Regions from separate parts of the Ruegeria sp. SCP11 genome, predicted to be linked through region 2. Evidence: riboswitches for the same ligand, from Rfam matches in the RefSeq annotation. Region 2 holds a riboswitch; each other region holds the start of a gene.

Region 1 (5,599 bases), on a different contig from region 2:
TCTCGACCGCGAGGTTTATTGCTGTGGCCCGGAGCCCTTCATGCAAGCCGTGCGTGATGCGCTTGCCGGTCTGGGCTTTGACATGGACAACTACCATCAGGAAAGCTTCGGCGCTCCTGTGGAGACCGAGGCGGATCAGCCGGAACTGGATGATATCATTCTGGACGATGATAGCAGCGCCGAGATTCTGTTCTCAAGTTCTGGTGTCACCGCCAAAGTCGCCGAGACCGACACGGTCTTGGCCGCTGCGCGTTCGGTCGGGTTGAACATTCCGTCAGGCTGCACCTTTGGCGTTTGCGGAACCTGCAAAGTTAAAAAGACAGCTGGCGAGGTTCACATGGTACACAATGGAGGTATTTCCGAGGATGATGTCGAAGCGGGCTACATTCTGGCCTGTTGTTCAAACCCGATCGGCAAGGTTGAGGTCGAAGTTTGATGCATATGGGGAAGCGAAAGGTTCGCGCTTCCCCTATTGGCCGTCGCCTGAGGAGTGGGGTTTCCAACTTTCGAATAGAAAACCCCACGCCCGCATAAGCATTTCTGCCGAACCGAAACCCTTATGCTAGTTCTAAAGCAACCGAGAGTTTCAGCTTATTTCTTGCGCATTGGAACCGCGTTGCCGCCCTTTTTCGATGCGGCGGCACGAGCGCGATTTTTTTTGCTATTTGGCTTTCCCTTGGGCGGGGGCGGGCCTTTCGGGCGATCGCTTTTGAATTTTCGATCTTGTTTCTTGGCTTTGCCGGTGCCGCTGGCGTCATCGCGCTTGGGCTTGGTGTTTGTATCGGCCCTCTCGGGTCGCGCGGTCGCTGTTTTTTTGCGCGGCTTTGCAGGCTGTGGTTCAGCGAGACGAGGCGGTCTTTCCTCGAACTTTGCAGGGCCTCTTTTGCCTTTTGTGCCACGCTTTGGCTTCGACTTTGTAGGCTTTGAAAAATCGGGCGCTGTCTCCAAGCGTACGATGTCTTTTGTGCCCTCGATCTTCATGTCTGGCCCGATAGCGTCCAAAAAGCCCGGAACGCTGCTTTCGCGAATTTCAATGTAGGTCACATCCTCCGCGATGCGGATCGCGCCGACATCAGCTTTGGTGATGTTCCCGGCCTTGCACACCATGGGCAGAAGATAACGCGGAGACGCGTTTTCTTTGCGCCCTTCCGACAGCGAGAACCACACGCTCGGACCGAATTCCGCCTGAGGCTTTGGCGTAGTGGTAGTGACATCACTCAGCTCTTCCGGCGCGGAGTGCTGCCGTTTGTATTGTCGGACATATGCGGCAGCGAGTTGTTCTGGCGTGAACTTCGCCACCAGTTCATCCACCGAGGTCCGTTCGCTGTCAGTAACGTCTGCCTGCCAGTCCTCCGAACCGAACATCCGCGCCAAATCCTGCGCGTTGACCTCTTCAGCCGACGGCGCCGCGCCCCATTGGGCCGTGAGCTTGGCGAACTTCAAAAGCCGTTCGGCTTTTTTGAACGAGGTTGGCGGAACAATCAGAGTGCTGACGCCTTTGCGCCCGGCACGTCCGGTCCGACCCGAACGGTGTAAAAGAGTTTCATGGCTGTTTGGCAGCTCGGCGTGAACCACAAGGTCCAAGTTCGGCAGATCAATCCCTCGCGCGGCGACATCAGTTGCCACACAGACCCGGGCGCGTCCGTCGCGCATCGCTTGCAGCGCATTTGAACGCTCGCCTTGGGTCAATTCACCGGACAAGGCCACAACCGAAAACCCGCGGTTCGACAAGCGGGCAGTCAGACGCCCAACCATGGCGCGGGTGTTGCAAAAGACGATGGCGTTTGGCGCCTCGTAATACCGCAATACGTTGATTATCGCGTTTTCTCCGTCACGTGGGGCGACCTTCAACGCACGGTACTCGATATCAGCGTGTTGTTTACGCTCGCTGACGGTGCTGACGCGTTCGGCATTCCGTTGGTACCGCGTCGCAAGATTGGCAATGGCACGGGGTACGGTGGCTGAAAACAGAAGGGTTTGCCGGTCTGTTGGCGTTTCTTCCAGAATAAACTCCAAATCCTCACGGAACCCGAGGTCGAGCATTTCGTCAGCCTCGTCCAGCACCACTGCACGCACCGCCGTCAGGTCGATCGAGCCGCGCGTGATGTGATCGCGCAGGCGTCCCGGTGTCGCTACAACGATATGTGCACCACGGGCCAGTGCCCGGCGTTCATCGCGCATGTCCATGCCGCCGACACAGGAGGTAATGAAGGCACCTGCATCCGCGTAAAGCCACCCAAGTTCACGTTTGACCTGCATGGCTAGCTCTCGCGTCGGGGCGATGACCAGTGCCAAAGGCGCACCGCTGGTGTCAAAGACCTCAGCATCACCCAATATGGTAGACGCGATGGCTAGGCCGAACCCGATGGTTTTCCCCGATCCGGTCTGGGCCGAGACCAGCAGATCCCGCCCTTGAAGTTCTGGTGCCGATACGGCCTCCTGAACTGGTGTGAGCGTGGTGTACCCTTTGCGTGCAAGGGCATCAGCAATTGTCTGTTTCATGGTTTGGCTCTTTTGGGTGCTGCGGCCACCCTCAGAGCGTCCAACAGACGGATCAACGTCGAAGCGCTGTCCATACTGAGAGAAGAACCGGATGTATAGGGTTGATAATTGTGGAGTGTGCGAAGACCACCGCATTTCGGCAAACAACGACCTATTTGTTTAAACCTCATAGAAACTGTTCGCAGTCTTGAAAAATCATTTGACCAAATTCCAGTTCTCGTGCACATCCTTCCTTCGATGGTTCCCGCTGGTGCTGCCACGGGATGAAAAGGGAATACGGTGAGGTTGGCCGACAGGCACCAAGTCCGTAACTGCCCCCGCAACTGTAAGCGGTGAGCGACGCCAAATACCCACTGGCCAATGGCCGGGAAGGGAGGCCAAGCATCGACCCGCAAGTCAGGAGACCTGCCATCGCGTATTTAACCAACCCGGGGCGGGGCGTCCTGGAAGGAGGCTTTGATGGCACGTTTGTCACGTGTGTACATTGTCGGCACCTTCTGCTCGCGCTTGGCAACAAGCGGAGTGGGCAATGCCGAAAAAACCTGATCATCACCTGCTGATTTGTTCGACGTGCAAAGGCGAAGACAAGGCCGAAGCGCTACGTACATCCTTACAGGGCAAACTGCCTTCGGGTTTCACTATTCGCAAAATTGCTTGCATGGCAGGCTGCGCACACCCAACGACAGTAGGGTTTCAGGCCCGTGGCAAGGCGCAATACCTGTTCGGTGATATTGAGACCGCACAGGATATCCGGGCTCTGGCTGAGTTTGCTCAACAATTCCAAAACAGCACTGACGGGTGGACAAACGCGACAGACAGGCCGCGTCCATTGTACCGTAAGACTTTGTCGCGATTGCCCCGGATCGAGGCGGAGGAACGCTCATGACGACCTCATCTTTTTTGGTTGCCCGCGATCTTGAATACTATGCACTTAACGGGGACGTTTTGCTGCAACAGGCCTCATTCGAGTTAGGTGAAGGAGCTATTCTGGCCATCGCCGGGCCGAACGGTGCGGGCAAGACGACGCTTCTGAATCTCTTATGTGGTGCGGTTGATCTGGTGCTGGGGGATGTACTGGTCAAAGGGCACAGCCTCAAACAGATGACAGCGGTCGAACGTGCCCGAATGATTGCCGTGGTCAGTCAGCAGGAATTGCCGGACGGAAGGCTGTCGCTGTGGGAGTATGTCGCCTTGGGTCAGATACCAATCCGGTCTGACCGATCGGCCGAGGAACATGCCATTGAGCTCTCTAGAATATTGCAACTGACCGGTCTGGATGCGCTTGCGGACAAAAAGATGTCTGTTCTGTCCGGGGGCGAGCGTCAGCGTGCCCATATCGCACGCGCTCTGGCTCAGAACCCTTCGCTGCTGTTTCTGGACGAGCCGACAAATCATCTGGATCCGGACGCCAAGGGGAGGATGCTGTCCCTGGTCGCTGAATTAGGGATCACCGTGGTGATGATCGTCCACGATCTTGTCATGATCCCCGAATTTGCCACACACGTGGCGCTTATGAAATCCAGCCGTATCACCAGTTTTGGCCCGGTGGCCGAGGTGCTGACGCCTGAACACGTACGTGACACCTTTGGCGTCGATTACCTGTGCTTTCACCATGAAGGCCGCGTGATCCCGGCGCTGGATATCCGAAAAACCACTGTTTCAACTTGAACAAAGGAACATCCTCAGATGAAACACCTCTGGTCCGTGGCGTTGACCACTGCCATTGCAGGCGGCGCGTCCGCGCATGAAGTTATGGTCGACAATTGCGGCAAGCCGCTGGTGTTTGACGAGCAGCCCGAGCGTTTGGTCGTGCATGACATGAACATGACTGACATGGCCTTTGCGCTGGGTCTGCAAGACAAGATTGTCGGCCTGACCGGCATTACGGGTTGGTACAAGACCAGTCCTGAATTCGACACCCTGCGCGGAGATATCCCCGAACTGGCGCCTAAATACCCGACGGTAGAAAATCTCGTCGCGGTTGAGCCCGATATTTTCTTTGCCGGTTGGTACTATGGCATGAAGCCCGGCGGCGACGTGACGCCAGACACTTTGGAGCCGTTTGGCATCAAGACCATGATCCTGACTGAAAGCTGCGTGCATCTGGACAAAGAACGCCCCGAGGCCAGCATGGACCTGCTGTTCGATGACGTCCTGCGTCTGGGCAAAGTCATGCATGTAGAGGACAAGGCTGAGGAACTGGTGAAAGGCTGGAAAGACGAGCTGGCGGCCCTTGAGTCCCAAACGGCGGATCTTCCCAAGCCCCGCGTCTTCCTACTGGACGGCCCGGCGGATGCACCTTTCACCGCGGGCAAGTTTGCCATTCCTGACGCAATGATTGCAGCTGCTGGTGGTGAAAACGTCACCCATGACATGGACACCAGTTGGGGCCGCACCTCGTGGGAGGCCGTAGCTGCCTCGAATCCTGAGTTCCTGGTATTGCTGGACTATCAAACCGGGAATGGCGCCGAGGATACGTTTAAGTTTCTGCAGGAACACCCGGTGATGTCTGAAACAGATGCGGTCAAGAACGAACGTTGGATCGGCCTGCGTTACGAAGAGCTGACCCCCGGACCGGCAAACATTGCGGCGATCTCGAAAATGGTTCAGGCCATGCATCCGGGCATCAACTGATATGGGCCGATTTGGCTTTGTACTTATGCTGGGGGCGGTCGTATTGACCGCCCTTTTGCTGATTTCAACCGTGTACGGCACAACGGCCATTCCTGCCGTAGATGCGTTCGACGCGGTGTTGCTAGGTACTGGGCTGGTTCAAGGAGATATGGAACCTGCGCATCGTATTGTCTTTGACTTGCGTTTGCCGCGCGCCTTGTTTGCTGCGGTGATCGGTGCCGGTTTGGGCATTGTCGGCGTTGTCCTGCAAACAACCACCCGCAACGATCTGGCTGATCCGTTTCTGTTCGGCCTGTCCTCGGGTGCCGCAGCCGGAGCGGTGTTTGTCATCACGGTGACCGGCGATCTTCTCGGTTTCTGGACCTTGCCGTTGGCTGCGTTTTGTGGGGGCATCATCGCCTCGGGAATTGTACTGGCACTTGTGCACGCACTACGAACAAGTGCGCCAGAAAAACTGATCCTT
Region 2 (5,599 bases):
GCAACACAATAAAACCAGGAATATGTTGTCACGATACCATAATTGCTGGGCGCTCACTTCAAAGGGTCAAGACAAGTTTTCTCTGGAGGGAACATGACAATGAATAACCTGAGCCGTCGCCGCGTGATGCAAGGAACTGCGGCCCTCGCGGGAAGCGCGGCGCTTCCCGCCCTCGCGAAAACCGGCCCCTCAATCCATGTCCTGAAGGACCCGAATTGCGGGTGCTGCGGCTCGTGGATCAATATCATGCGAGCGGAAGGTTTTGAAGTGAGCGTGGAAAACAGTGCATGGGAGGCCCTGAACGCTCACAAAACCGCTAATGGCATACCGGAAGGCATGATGTCATGCCACACGGGCCGCGTGGAGGGCTACATGATCGAAGGACACGTCCCGCCCGCTGACATTCGGCGCCTGCTGGGCGAACGCCCGGATGCTGTCGGACTGTCGGTTCCGGGAATGCCTTTCGGCTCACCTGGCATGGGACCGGAAAGCGAGCGCGAAGCTTTTGACGTCTTCCTGATCCGCAAGGATGGATCCACAGAGGTGTTCGCCAGTTACCCGGCGGCATGAAGTGCCGGTAGCGCTGGCATGATCCTGAAAAACACAGCGCTCGCTTCTTCTGCCGGGTGTACGTGACATTCTTCACGGCAAACCAGTTGATCCGTAAGTTCACGCATGCCTTGTCCTACCGGGCAAGTTCCAGCCAACGGTGAAAAAATCCGGCGTTCGCAAAGCCTGCTGATTAGCTTTGCGGACACTCCGATATCCCGAATTGTCGTATCAATCGCAGCATTTTCTGCCCGCCTGAATTGGCGGGCATGGGGCCGATCCGTAGGAACAGTAGACGCAGCAATCGCCGGGAATTGGCCTCAGGACTGCTCCGCAAGATGTGCATTCGTAGAACCACTGACACGCGTCTGTTGGCATCACTTCAGGCTTTGAATGTCCACATTCCGGACAAATGATCGTACTGACAAGGCTCGGGCGTTTTTCACTCATGGCGTCACATCAAGGTTATCAAGAAATCATTAATTCGGATTTCGTTGAGCATGATAACCCAAGCAATTGTCGTCAGCGCAAAACTGCCTGTCAGCCACCATTTGAGGCGGTCGAGCGAACTACGGCGATACGCGACGATGCCAGAGAGAATAAGCAGAGCCGTCGAACCGCCAAGCCCGCAATAACTCGCGGCGGCGATCTTGCCAAATACGGCCAACCAGCTCCCTCCCAAGCCAAGTAAAATCAATGCCATCGGCAAGATGCAGCAGGTCGCAACGCCAAATGCGGTAAACGATCCAAGAAAACTCGCCCCTACAAATTTACTCATAGTCAGCTTTCTCCAACTTTGACGATCTCGAGCGGAAGCCGGTTCGGCTTCTTCGATTTTTGCTTCGTGCGGTTTGCGAAATTCGACATCATGACAGACAAATTGCATCCTGTAGTGGCTACAGGTTCAAGGGAAAGGTCATCACATGATTGCCATTGGCGAAGGGGCGAGATTGACCGGCCTGTCGGTCGAGGCGATCCGCTACTACGAACGGGACGGCATAGTCGAGAAAGCCGGTCGAACCGCCTCGGGGCGCCGCGCTTACACGGAACGGGAAGTATCCGAGCTTAGATTCATCAAACGCTGCCGCGATCTTGGCTTTACTATTCAGGATGCATGCGCACTTCGCGAATTGTCCAAAGCGCTCGAGCAAGCTTGTCGTGACGTCGAAGACGTCGCAACAAGACACCTTGAAAACGTCAGGTCAAAAATCGCCGCTCTCCAACGGCTGGAGCAAGCATTGGCAGAATTTGTGCAGACTTGCACTGAGGGAGCAGCATCATGCCCCCTGCTAACGGCGTTGCTCAACGAACCTGTCGTCAAAGATGTCATTAGCGGCCACTAATTGCAGCGCCCGGAAAAACCGAAACTGGCTACCTCAGCTTGTGGAGGAGCGGCTTTATTGTCCCGGTATTCCGTAACCCTCAGCGATGACGGCCGATCTCTGTTGTATTTTTGTTGAATGAAAGAATTGCGATCAGCTTACCCTCTAGTTCGCGCCGTTAGCTATACCGGACCGGTGATGGCGTGGATGCTCTGATGCTGTCAACTAAGTAAGAAATACCATAGAATCTGCAAATTTTTGCCGCTTTGCCCCTAGAGGCTAGGAAGCTGTTGCAATGCATCAAAACACATGAAGGCTTGCGATAGAGCACTCTTGGACTAGCAATTACGGAACCTTAGAGAAACGAGCATGGGGAAGGCAGATATGACAAATCCCACTTTAGTTCAGAGAAGGTTTTCGAAAAAGCTGTCGGGTCATCTATCAATGGTCTGTTTTATATGCAGCTATTTTGTCTCTGCCGCTGCATTGCAAGCCTCTGAGCTTCCCTTGATCGATCTTGATAGAAAGATTGAAGCGCCGTCGGGGGCCAAATCACTATGCAATGATTACTCTTGGGCGTGCGCGAAAACTCGTAGTTCTGGACTGTCCGAGGCGCAGGAAAAGCAGATCGTTAAAACGATCAACATGCGCGTCAATCGGAGGATTCACGCCGTTTCGGATCAAAGCCAATATGGAACAAAGGAATACTGGACATTGCCGACGCAAGGGTCAGGAGATTGCGAAGACTTTGCTTTGCAAAAGAAGTTTGAACTTGTGCAGAATGGTTTGGATCCTACGAAGCTACTAATTGCGACTGTCTTGGACACCAATCGCAATGGCCATGCTGTTCTTGTCTATCGCTCGAGTGAAGGCGACTTGGTTCTGGACAATGTTACCAACAGGATCAAAACGTGGAAAGAAACTAGGTATCTATTCCTAAGAATACAGGACCCACTACACCCTGACCGTTGGGTGCAGGTTTTTAGCGGCTAAAAGCAAATGTGGCGCGCCCTCGAGACGCGCCACAATAAGCTTTGGTCCTGCGACTACCAGTTGTTTCGCGGCAACCCCAGTTTAGGGCACCGCTTCAAACTTTGGTCAAGCTTCCGCAGCGTTGTACAAGCGCGGAGTCACCAGACCTGTGCTGTTCAAACCGCGCATCGCCTTGGCTGCCGCAAGCACTGCTAGATCAGCAATCGGCTCGATGACTATTACCAGCATATAGGCACCGCCAAAGGACAGAACCGACGCCATAGTTTCAGCACCAAATCCCTGGCCGTAGAAAGCCCAGAACGCAACCCATGCGACTACTCCCCCCTGATACATCGCACTCAGGGCAAGAGCTTGGCCATATTTGAGGTCAACATATGCTGTACCGGGTGCAATGATGCGGCTGGCCAATGCTTGTAGCGCAAATAGCGGCACCAGCAGAGTGGTTAGGTTGATGAAGTACTGCGGAAGATCGAACGGGGCAAAAAACACCCCTTGAATCAGCAGACCGGCTGCCAATCCAAAAGCCGCGGGTGCAGCACCGAGAAGCAGGAACAGCGTCGACCCCAGAATGAAGTGGACTTCAGAGACACCAACCGGGAAGTGTGGCAGGACTTCAAAGAAAAGGAAGACACCAACGGTGGCGAGCACCGAGCGCATGACAAAAGATGCAGGTCCATTCGCACGCAATGTGGGAAACGTTTCTTTCGCTGCGTAAGTAGCCGCGCCTGCGGCGGTAACATAGGAAAGCGCGATTTTGGCACCATTCACGATGCCCGGTTCGATGTGCATTTTATTTCTCCCTACCGCCTCACCCGGCGGCTTGTCAGGTTGAATCGGCCGTAAGGCCGACAGATACAGTCTGGGCATAGCCCGGCGTTTTACGGCAGGTCTCCTGACTCGCGGGTGCTCGCTCCGCCAACCTTCCCGGTTCCATTACGAACCAGTGGTGTCTTGGCATCGCTCTCCGCTCACAGTTGCGGGGGCAGTTACGGAATTGGCGCCGTTAAAAACACCGAACCGTATTCCCTTTTAATCCTTTTGGCTTCCGCCATCAGGAACCGAAAACAATTCACCGCTACAATGGCGGCTTCGTTTCTGTCAATTGTCTTTGCGACCTAGTCCGAAGTAGACTCGACCGAAGTAGGGTTCACGCAACCGGCGACATGGTCGACTAGGTAAACCAAGTGTTACCTGAAACCTCTTGAAGCTCTAGCTGCTAGAGGCTTTAAGACTCGAATTTGATCGCGAAAATGCGATGCAAATACATTAAACTTGTGAACCAGGACGAGATCTATGCTGACAAGGCGCCATTTCATTCAATCAACCACTGCGCTGTTCTCCGCGTCTGCGGCCAGTCCATTGATCGCCAAAACATGGCCAACCTCGTCGCAAAAGACCTATTGGGACAGCCAGGTCACGCCATTTGATTACGATCCAGCGACCTCAAATCCATGGGGCGTTCATGACCGTTTTTTACCACGACGTGTCGTAGCAAATGATGGTTTGGTTCCTGGTGACATCCATGTCGATGCCGTCGCGCGCTATCTTTACCATATCGAGGAAGGCGGGACAGCAATGCGCTATGGCGTAGCGATCGCGCGTGGGAACCTTTACGAGCCCGGTACCTATGCTATCCGGCGCAAGGTCGAGTGGCCACATTGGACACCAACGGCTTCAATGATCGAGCGCAACCCCGAATACGCGGAATTTCGGGATGGCATGGAACCCGGGCCAAGTAATGCTCTCGGCTCTCGAGCCCTTTATCTATACGTTGGGGATCGAGATACTTATCTCAGAATCCACGGTACACCTCAGCCCAGAAGCATCGGTGGTCGCGCAAGTTCTGGATGTGTTAGAATGATCATGGCCCATATCAATGATCTCTACCCACATGTAAAAATCGGCTCGACCGCATACTTATACTCGGCCGAAGATAGCGTCACAGCCCGCTCATAAATTTTGGGCAGCGTAGGTGGACGTCGCTGCCCTCTTTTTTTATCAGGCGTCGCGCGCGGCGCAGATCGGAGCGCCATTCGTCGCGCGCAATGGTACCAATGTCGTCTCGACAGGTCCGCTGTGCTCATACCAGAAGCAATTGTCATCTGGTAAAAGGCGTGCCGTAGCCAGATCCTGCCCCGGCCCTGCCAGTGCAACGACAGAATCTGGCAGGTTACCTGGTTCGAATGCTTTGCTTTTGCCCCCTGTGAACTGGGCTGAGCAACCGGCAGTAATCGAGACTAACGTGATGGTAATTGCGATCCGTTTCTGCATTGACCTGTTCCAAATTTTTTACGTCTTCTGCGACTAGATTGCATTCACGCGGCCAGCCCGCAAGAAGGAATGAAGCATCAATATCGCGGGCAACGAACCGGATTGAAAAAAAAATTGAAAAAGGTATTGAAGCTCTAGTTACTGTAGGAACTATTTACAAAGGACCATAGAGATTCTTGAGGTCCAATCATGTCATCCGATACCCATAGCCACGACCATGGCCACGAAAACAAACATGGTCACCACGCATGCGGTAGCGGCGGGTGTGGCGACATCGCCCCCGCCGGTCCAATTCCTGAAGGTGGTAGAAGCTTTCAGGTCTCTGGCCTTGATTGCGCCGAAGAGGTGGCGATCCTGAACCGTGTCGTCGGCCCGAAAGCAGGTGGCGAAGAGCATCTTGCATTTGATGTGATCAACGGTCGGATGACACTTCTTGAAAGTGCTGCCAAGTTATCTGACGAAGA
Region 3 (5,599 bases), on a different contig from region 2:
CAAAGCCGCCGATCTGCGACATGTCCATCCCCTCGGGCGACCAGTTCGAAATATCCAGTGCAAAGACCGGTTCGCCGTCTGAAAGACCCAGAAACACGGGTTCTTCGATGCTGCCGCCGGGCCCGCTTTCAACCAACCCGTGCGACATGGGAATGAGCCCCAGCTGATCGAGCCCTTCCCCCTGAACCAGCGGTTTGCCACGCCACAGCAACAGGCAGGACGCCTTTGGATGTGCACGTACCCGAGCCAATTTCTCGACATCACCTCGAATATGCGCCGCGCGATCCAGCCCCGAGCTGCCAAACGTCACAAGTTCTGCGTGTTTCATCAAAAATCCTCTGGCACGTCGACACAGGGCTGCCACGGCTGCCGCGACAGTGCAACGGCAATTTGCAACGCCCTGAATCCCGAGGCCGTCAAATGATCACAGGTCTGCGTTACAAGTTGCAATTACTATACTTTTTGGCGAAAACGCTTAACATATAACTGCTAAAAGTAGAAGTTTGCCACAGTCTCTTTCCCCCTCGCACACGTCAATGAAGATCAGGATTCTGGCAACATCCGATTTGCATATGAACCTTCAGGGATTCGATTATTATTCCGATCAGGCGGATCCTGCGATCGGCCTAAGCCGTACGGCCACCCTGATCCGCGAAGCGCGGAAAGAAGCTGAGGCTGATGGCGCAATCGTCCTGTTGTTCGACAATGGCGATTCTTTGCAGGGTACGCCCGTAGGGCAATGGGCGGTCGAGTCGGAAAATGCGCCGCATATCCTTATGCGAGCCTTCAACCACCTTGGGTATGACGCAATCGGGCTGGGAAATCACGATTTCAGTTTTGGTCTGGATGTTCTGGATCGCGTGATCGCCGACGCCGCCTGCCCGGTGATTTGCAGCAATTTACACCGCCAGGATGTAGGCTTTGCTTGGCAGGATCAGGTTATTCTCACCCGGGAGACCAATCAGGAAGACCAAGGAATATCACTAAAGATCGGTGTGTTCTCGGTGCTGCCGCCGCAAACCACGAAATGGGAAGCGCATCGGCTCAAGGACCACGTCGCTGCGGAAGATATGGTGTCCTGCGCCCAACAAAAGGTCCGGCATTTGTCCGCACAGGGCTGCGACGTGATCCTTGTTTTGGCGCATACAGGTCTAGGGCCCGCTGACCCGGAACCGGATCTGGAAAACGCGATTATCCCACTTGCTGCCATCGAAGGCATCGATGCTTTGATTGCAGGGCACTCACATTTGACATTGCCGGGTCAGGCGCATGAAGGCCTAGAGCATGTAGACGCCACATTAGGTCGGGTGCACGGAAAGCCTGTGGTCATGCCCGGCGCGGCGGGATCGAACCTTGGGGTGATTGACCTGATTCTCCACCGCGCAGGCAATGGAAAATGGACGGTGCAGGATCACAAGACCGAATTGCGATCCGTCTGTCCTGCGATAGCAGGCGAACCGCCGATCCCAATCCCAGAAGACCTAAAGCTGGCGAACCTTTTCTCTGCAGCGCATTCGGAAACGCGCCGCCGCGCAGCGCAACCCGTAGGCCATAGCGATTTTCCTCTCCACAGCTATTTCAGCTTCTGCGTGCCTGACCGGGGTCTTACCTTAGCCGCGGCGGCCCAAGCGGCGGCCCTGCGCCCTTATCTGCGCGGGACACCCCTTGCCGAATTGCCCATTCTGTCTGCATCCGCGCCCGCAAAGTTCGGAGGTCGCGCAGGCCCCAGACATTACACCGATGTCCCTTCTGGTCAGCTGTGCCTGCGTCACGTCAACGATCTATATGTGTTCCCTAACGAATTGCAGGCCGTGGTAGTGACCGCCGAGCAGGTCGTTGATTGGCTGGAAATGTCCGCAGGCGTTTATAACCAGATCACGCCTGGGCACAAATCCGAACTGATCCCTTCTAACCGTGCAGGGCATAATTTTGATGTATTGCTTGGGCTTACCTACCAGGTTGACCTGTCACAGCCTCCCCGTTTTGAGGCCAGTGGAGACTTGACCGACCCTGCACATCGACGCATTCTTGATATCCGGTTCGACGGCCGCCCGCTGATCCCGGGCCAGCGCTTTGTTGTTGCGCTGAACAATTACCGTGCCAATGGCGGCGGCCACTTCCCCTTTGTCGAACAGGCAGAGCCCATAGCTCTACCCGTACTGCCGATCCAGCGCCTATTGTTGGATTACCTGTCTGGCACCTTGCCGCAAGACCCGCTGCAACACGCTGCTCGCCCCTTTCACCTGACATCTCTGCCCGGCGCAACTGCGCTGCTGCGCACCGGCCCCATGGCCCGACCACATCTGGAAGAGTTGGCAGAATACAACCCGCATGTGATCGGAGAAGACGATGAAGGCTTTCTGCTGATCCGATTGACGTTCTGACGGGTTGTCTTTTCTCTGGCCATTCCCTATATCGGCCTTGAGAGGTTGGCGCGGGCGAGCGCCTCGCCAACCTGGTCAGGTCCGGAAGGAAGCAGCCACAACGAGCCCCGCTTGGGTCGATGTCCAACCTCTCACTTCATTCCACCCCAAAATACGCATTCAACAGTCGACTATGTTCAGTCGATTAACCGTGGCCAGACGGCTGCGCTGCGACGGGCGAAGGCACCGATATGACCAACTTCGGGCAGGCCAAACTCAGACGGAGACAACAGATGGCGGCGTGCGTTCGCTCCATACAGATCGGCCAGACGCCAAACCGCTTTCTGCGGCACAAGATCGTCATCCTCAAAGGCGAACAGATCCACGGGCGTATCAGTCTGCGCCCAACGCGCTTTGGGAAGGGTCACGCCAACTTGAGGCAGATAGTTGCGCGGCGCGGTGCACCAACTGCGCCACTGCCAATAGACACTGGCAGGCAAGTCCGCCCCGAACCCCAACGCCTTCCCCGGCAAATAGCCCAGAGCTTTGACGGCCAAGGGTGCATGGCCGTACCAGAACAACAAAGCCAACGCTCTATAGGGCCAAGGGTGATCCGACACTGTAACCGGGCCGGAACAGACACAGATCATACGGTCGATCTGATCGATATCAGGTTGCACTGGCCCCAGCATACCGCCGACGGAATGACCGATGCTCCACTGCCGCACATTGGGGAATCTCCGCCGCATTTCGGTTCGTGCGGCGGGCATGTCGATTAAAGCCCAATCTGCCATCGTAGCCTGCGCCTGTTTCAATGACCCTCTCAGAGAATGGCCAAAGTCGCGATAGTCATATGTCAGGCAGGCCATGCCTCTTTCGGCGGCCATCCAACGAGCGAAATGTTGGTAATAGTCCCGCGGCACGCCGGTCGCGCTGTGGAGAACCACAGCGGTTCGTGGCTTGCCTACCGGCAGATACAACCGGGCCGCCAATTGGGTGTCACCGGAAGGAAAATGAAAATCCTCGGTCAGTACGGCTTGCGCAGCGTCCAGCATATTACCCTCAATCTGAACTGATTAGTTCACTCGCCTAATCGGCATTTTTTGCCCCGGCGAGTCAATCCCGTTTCAAAATGACCACGCGTCCACTTCGCCACACCAACTGGCGCTTGACACCGGCCACCCGCACCCGCTAGCGATTGCGTGATGGTTCTCGTCCCCGTTACCGGGGCGGGATGAAAAGGGAACACGGTGCGGTCCTGACCGGGAAATCGGAATGGACCAAAGCCGAGACTGCCCCCGCAACTGTAAGCGGTGAGCAATGCCGAAACACCACTGGCCGCAAGGCTGGGAAGGTCGGCAAAGCGACGACCCGCAAGTCAGGAGACCTGCCATCGAACCAAAACCGAAACTCGGGCGGGGTGTCCGGGCAGGTCGTCAGCACGCTGTCACACCTGATCCACGCCCCCCGTCCTACGCGCGGAGGGCGCAATATGATGTGGAAGACAAAGACGCACCAATTCACTGCAACCGTGTGTCAGCGGACGGGCAGATCCTGCCCGGCTCTGGCCCAGATGGCACGCGCGGTCGTGCAGGCGATGGAGGTCGCCGTCCCCGCGACGACCCCTGATTTTGAGATCGATGGCAACAGCGAACTGACCTATTGCGGGCAGGGCTGCACCGCGCGCTTCCGGGCAGAAAAAGATCAGATTCGGATCTTTTGCGGCACCAGCGCAGACACCTCGATTGAGGCGCTCGACAATTACGCGGATATGCTGTTCGGCCTCGACTTTACCATGCGACCCGCTGGTATGTTGCCGACCCCACCCTGCGCCATGCTTGAGGTTTCGGCCCTTGCACCGCAGCCGGCAAAACAATTGGATCGACAAGTGGGGCTCTGATCTAGCGATCCTGCAGAGGACGCGCGGCCCATTCCAACTGGCCATCGGTTTCGACAGCGCAGGGCCGCACCGAGCGCAGGCGTTCTAGCGCCGCGTCGGGATGTTCATCGTGTTCGACCATGAGGCGCAGAACGATCATCCCCGACCGCCCGCAACCACCGCGGCAATGCACCAGCACTTTGCCCGCGCGAGTAAGGATATTAGCCGCGGATGCACTGACCTCGGTCCAGGCTTTATCAATTGCAGGGGGAGGAGCGCCAAAATCCTCAACCGGCAAATGCGCCCAGCCAATCGCATCTCTGCAAAGATCGGCTCCGAACTTGCCCGCACCTTCTTGCAGCATCTCGACCTCGGTGGTCATGGAAATTACCAAATCCGGCTGCCAGTTTCGAACCGCATCTAGATCTTTAACATAGTCGCCACCTCGCCCTGGCAACGGCGATAGGCCAACGGTTCCGTTGCCCACCTGTATAGAGTGTATTGCGAACTGGCCCACAGAAGTTCCTCCTCCGGCGGTTTTAAGACGGGCAATCTGCCGTGCAAACCGAAAATCGCCCACGGCGGCTGTGGACGTGGGCGGCGGGGGCCTCTACGCTGCATTCCTGAACCGAATCCGACAGAGCAGATATGAACGACACGCCAAGCCCCGCCTATCAGGTTCTTGCCCGCAAATACCGCCCCGAAACCTTTGCCGACCTCGTCGGTCAGGACGCGATGGTACGCACGTTGAAAAACGCGTTCGAGGCTGACCGGATCGCACAGGCCTTCATCATGACCGGCATTCGTGGCACCGGCAAAACCACCACGGCGCGGATCATCGCCAAGGGCATGAACTGCATCGGCCCCGATGGCGAGGGCAAGCCGACAACCGAGCCATGCGGCAAATGCGAACACTGCGTGGCCATCATGGAAGGCCGCCATGTCGACGTGATGGAGATGGACGCCGCGAGCCGGACCGGCGTGAACGATATCCGCGAGATTATCGACAGCGTCCGCTATCGCGCGGCAAGCGCCCGCTATAAGATTTACATCATCGACGAGGTTCACATGCTCTCGACCAGTGCGTTCAACGCGCTGCTCAAGACGCTTGAGGAACCGCCCGAGCACGTGAAGTTCATCTTCGCTACGACCGAGATTCGCAAAGTGCCCGTGACGGTCCTTTCCCGATGTCAGCGGTTCGACCTGCGCCGGATCGAACCAGAGGACATGATTGGCCTGCTCAACAAGATCGCGGCTGCGGAAAACGCACAGATCGCCGATGACGCGCTGGCGCTGATCACCCGTGCGGCTGAAGGCTCGGCCCGGGATGCAACCTCGCTATTGGATCAGGCAATCT

The links. A riboswitch is a leader RNA that binds a small molecule or an ion and turns the genes downstream of it on or off. The one in region 2 is predicted to bind cobalamin.
Region 1: another riboswitch for cobalamin. It lies ahead of ABLN94_RS16110 (DUF1636 domain-containing protein); the one in region 2 lies ahead of ABLN94_RS22715 (energy-coupling factor ABC transporter permease).
Region 3: another riboswitch for cobalamin. It lies ahead of ABLN94_RS19590 (hypothetical protein); the one in region 2 lies ahead of ABLN94_RS22715 (energy-coupling factor ABC transporter permease).

Annotation. Positions count from the first base shown of each region.
Region 1 covers NZ_JBDZYG010000010.1:89,024-94,622, forward strand. Annotated here, with positions in the region: gene ABLN94_RS16100 (hybrid-cluster NAD(P)-dependent oxidoreductase) at 1-436, shown strand, start outside; gene ABLN94_RS16105 (DEAD/DEAH box helicase) at 592-2,502, opposite strand; cobalamin riboswitch at 2,724-2,929, shown strand; gene ABLN94_RS16110 (DUF1636 domain-containing protein) at 3,032-3,388, shown strand; gene ABLN94_RS16115 (ABC transporter ATP-binding protein) at 3,385-4,170, shown strand; gene ABLN94_RS16120 (ABC transporter substrate-binding protein) at 4,189-5,136, shown strand; gene ABLN94_RS16125 (FecCD family ABC transporter permease) at 5,180-5,599, shown strand, end outside.
Region 2 covers NZ_JBDZYG010000021.1:33,308-38,906, forward strand. Annotated here, with positions in the region: gene ABLN94_RS22690 (DUF411 domain-containing protein) at 94-570, shown strand; gene ABLN94_RS22695 (GDCCVxC domain-containing (seleno)protein) at 781-999, opposite strand; gene ABLN94_RS22700 (hypothetical protein) at 1,004-1,327, opposite strand; gene ABLN94_RS22705 (MerR family DNA-binding protein) at 1,473-1,892, shown strand; gene ABLN94_RS22710 (transglutaminase-like cysteine peptidase) at 2,256-2,864, shown strand; gene ABLN94_RS22715 (energy-coupling factor ABC transporter permease) at 2,970-3,653, opposite strand; cobalamin riboswitch at 3,730-3,942, opposite strand; gene ABLN94_RS22720 (L,D-transpeptidase) at 4,158-4,820, shown strand; gene ABLN94_RS22725 (hypothetical protein) at 4,863-5,135, opposite strand; gene ABLN94_RS22730 (heavy metal translocating P-type ATPase) at 5,325-5,599, shown strand, end outside.
Region 3 covers NZ_JBDZYG010000014.1:118,667-124,265, forward strand. Annotated here, with positions in the region: gene nudC (NAD(+) diphosphatase) at 1-328, opposite strand, end outside; gene ABLN94_RS19575 (bifunctional 2',3'-cyclic-nucleotide 2'-phosphodiesterase/3'-nucleotidase) at 537-2,384, shown strand; RNA gene ffs (signal recognition particle sRNA small type) at 2,423-2,521, shown strand; gene ABLN94_RS19585 (alpha/beta hydrolase family protein) at 2,561-3,418, opposite strand; cobalamin riboswitch at 3,553-3,772, shown strand; gene ABLN94_RS19590 (hypothetical protein) at 3,856-4,263, shown strand; gene ABLN94_RS19595 (protein-tyrosine phosphatase family protein) at 4,265-4,624, opposite strand; gene ABLN94_RS19600 (DNA polymerase III subunit gamma/tau) at 4,891-5,599, shown strand, end outside.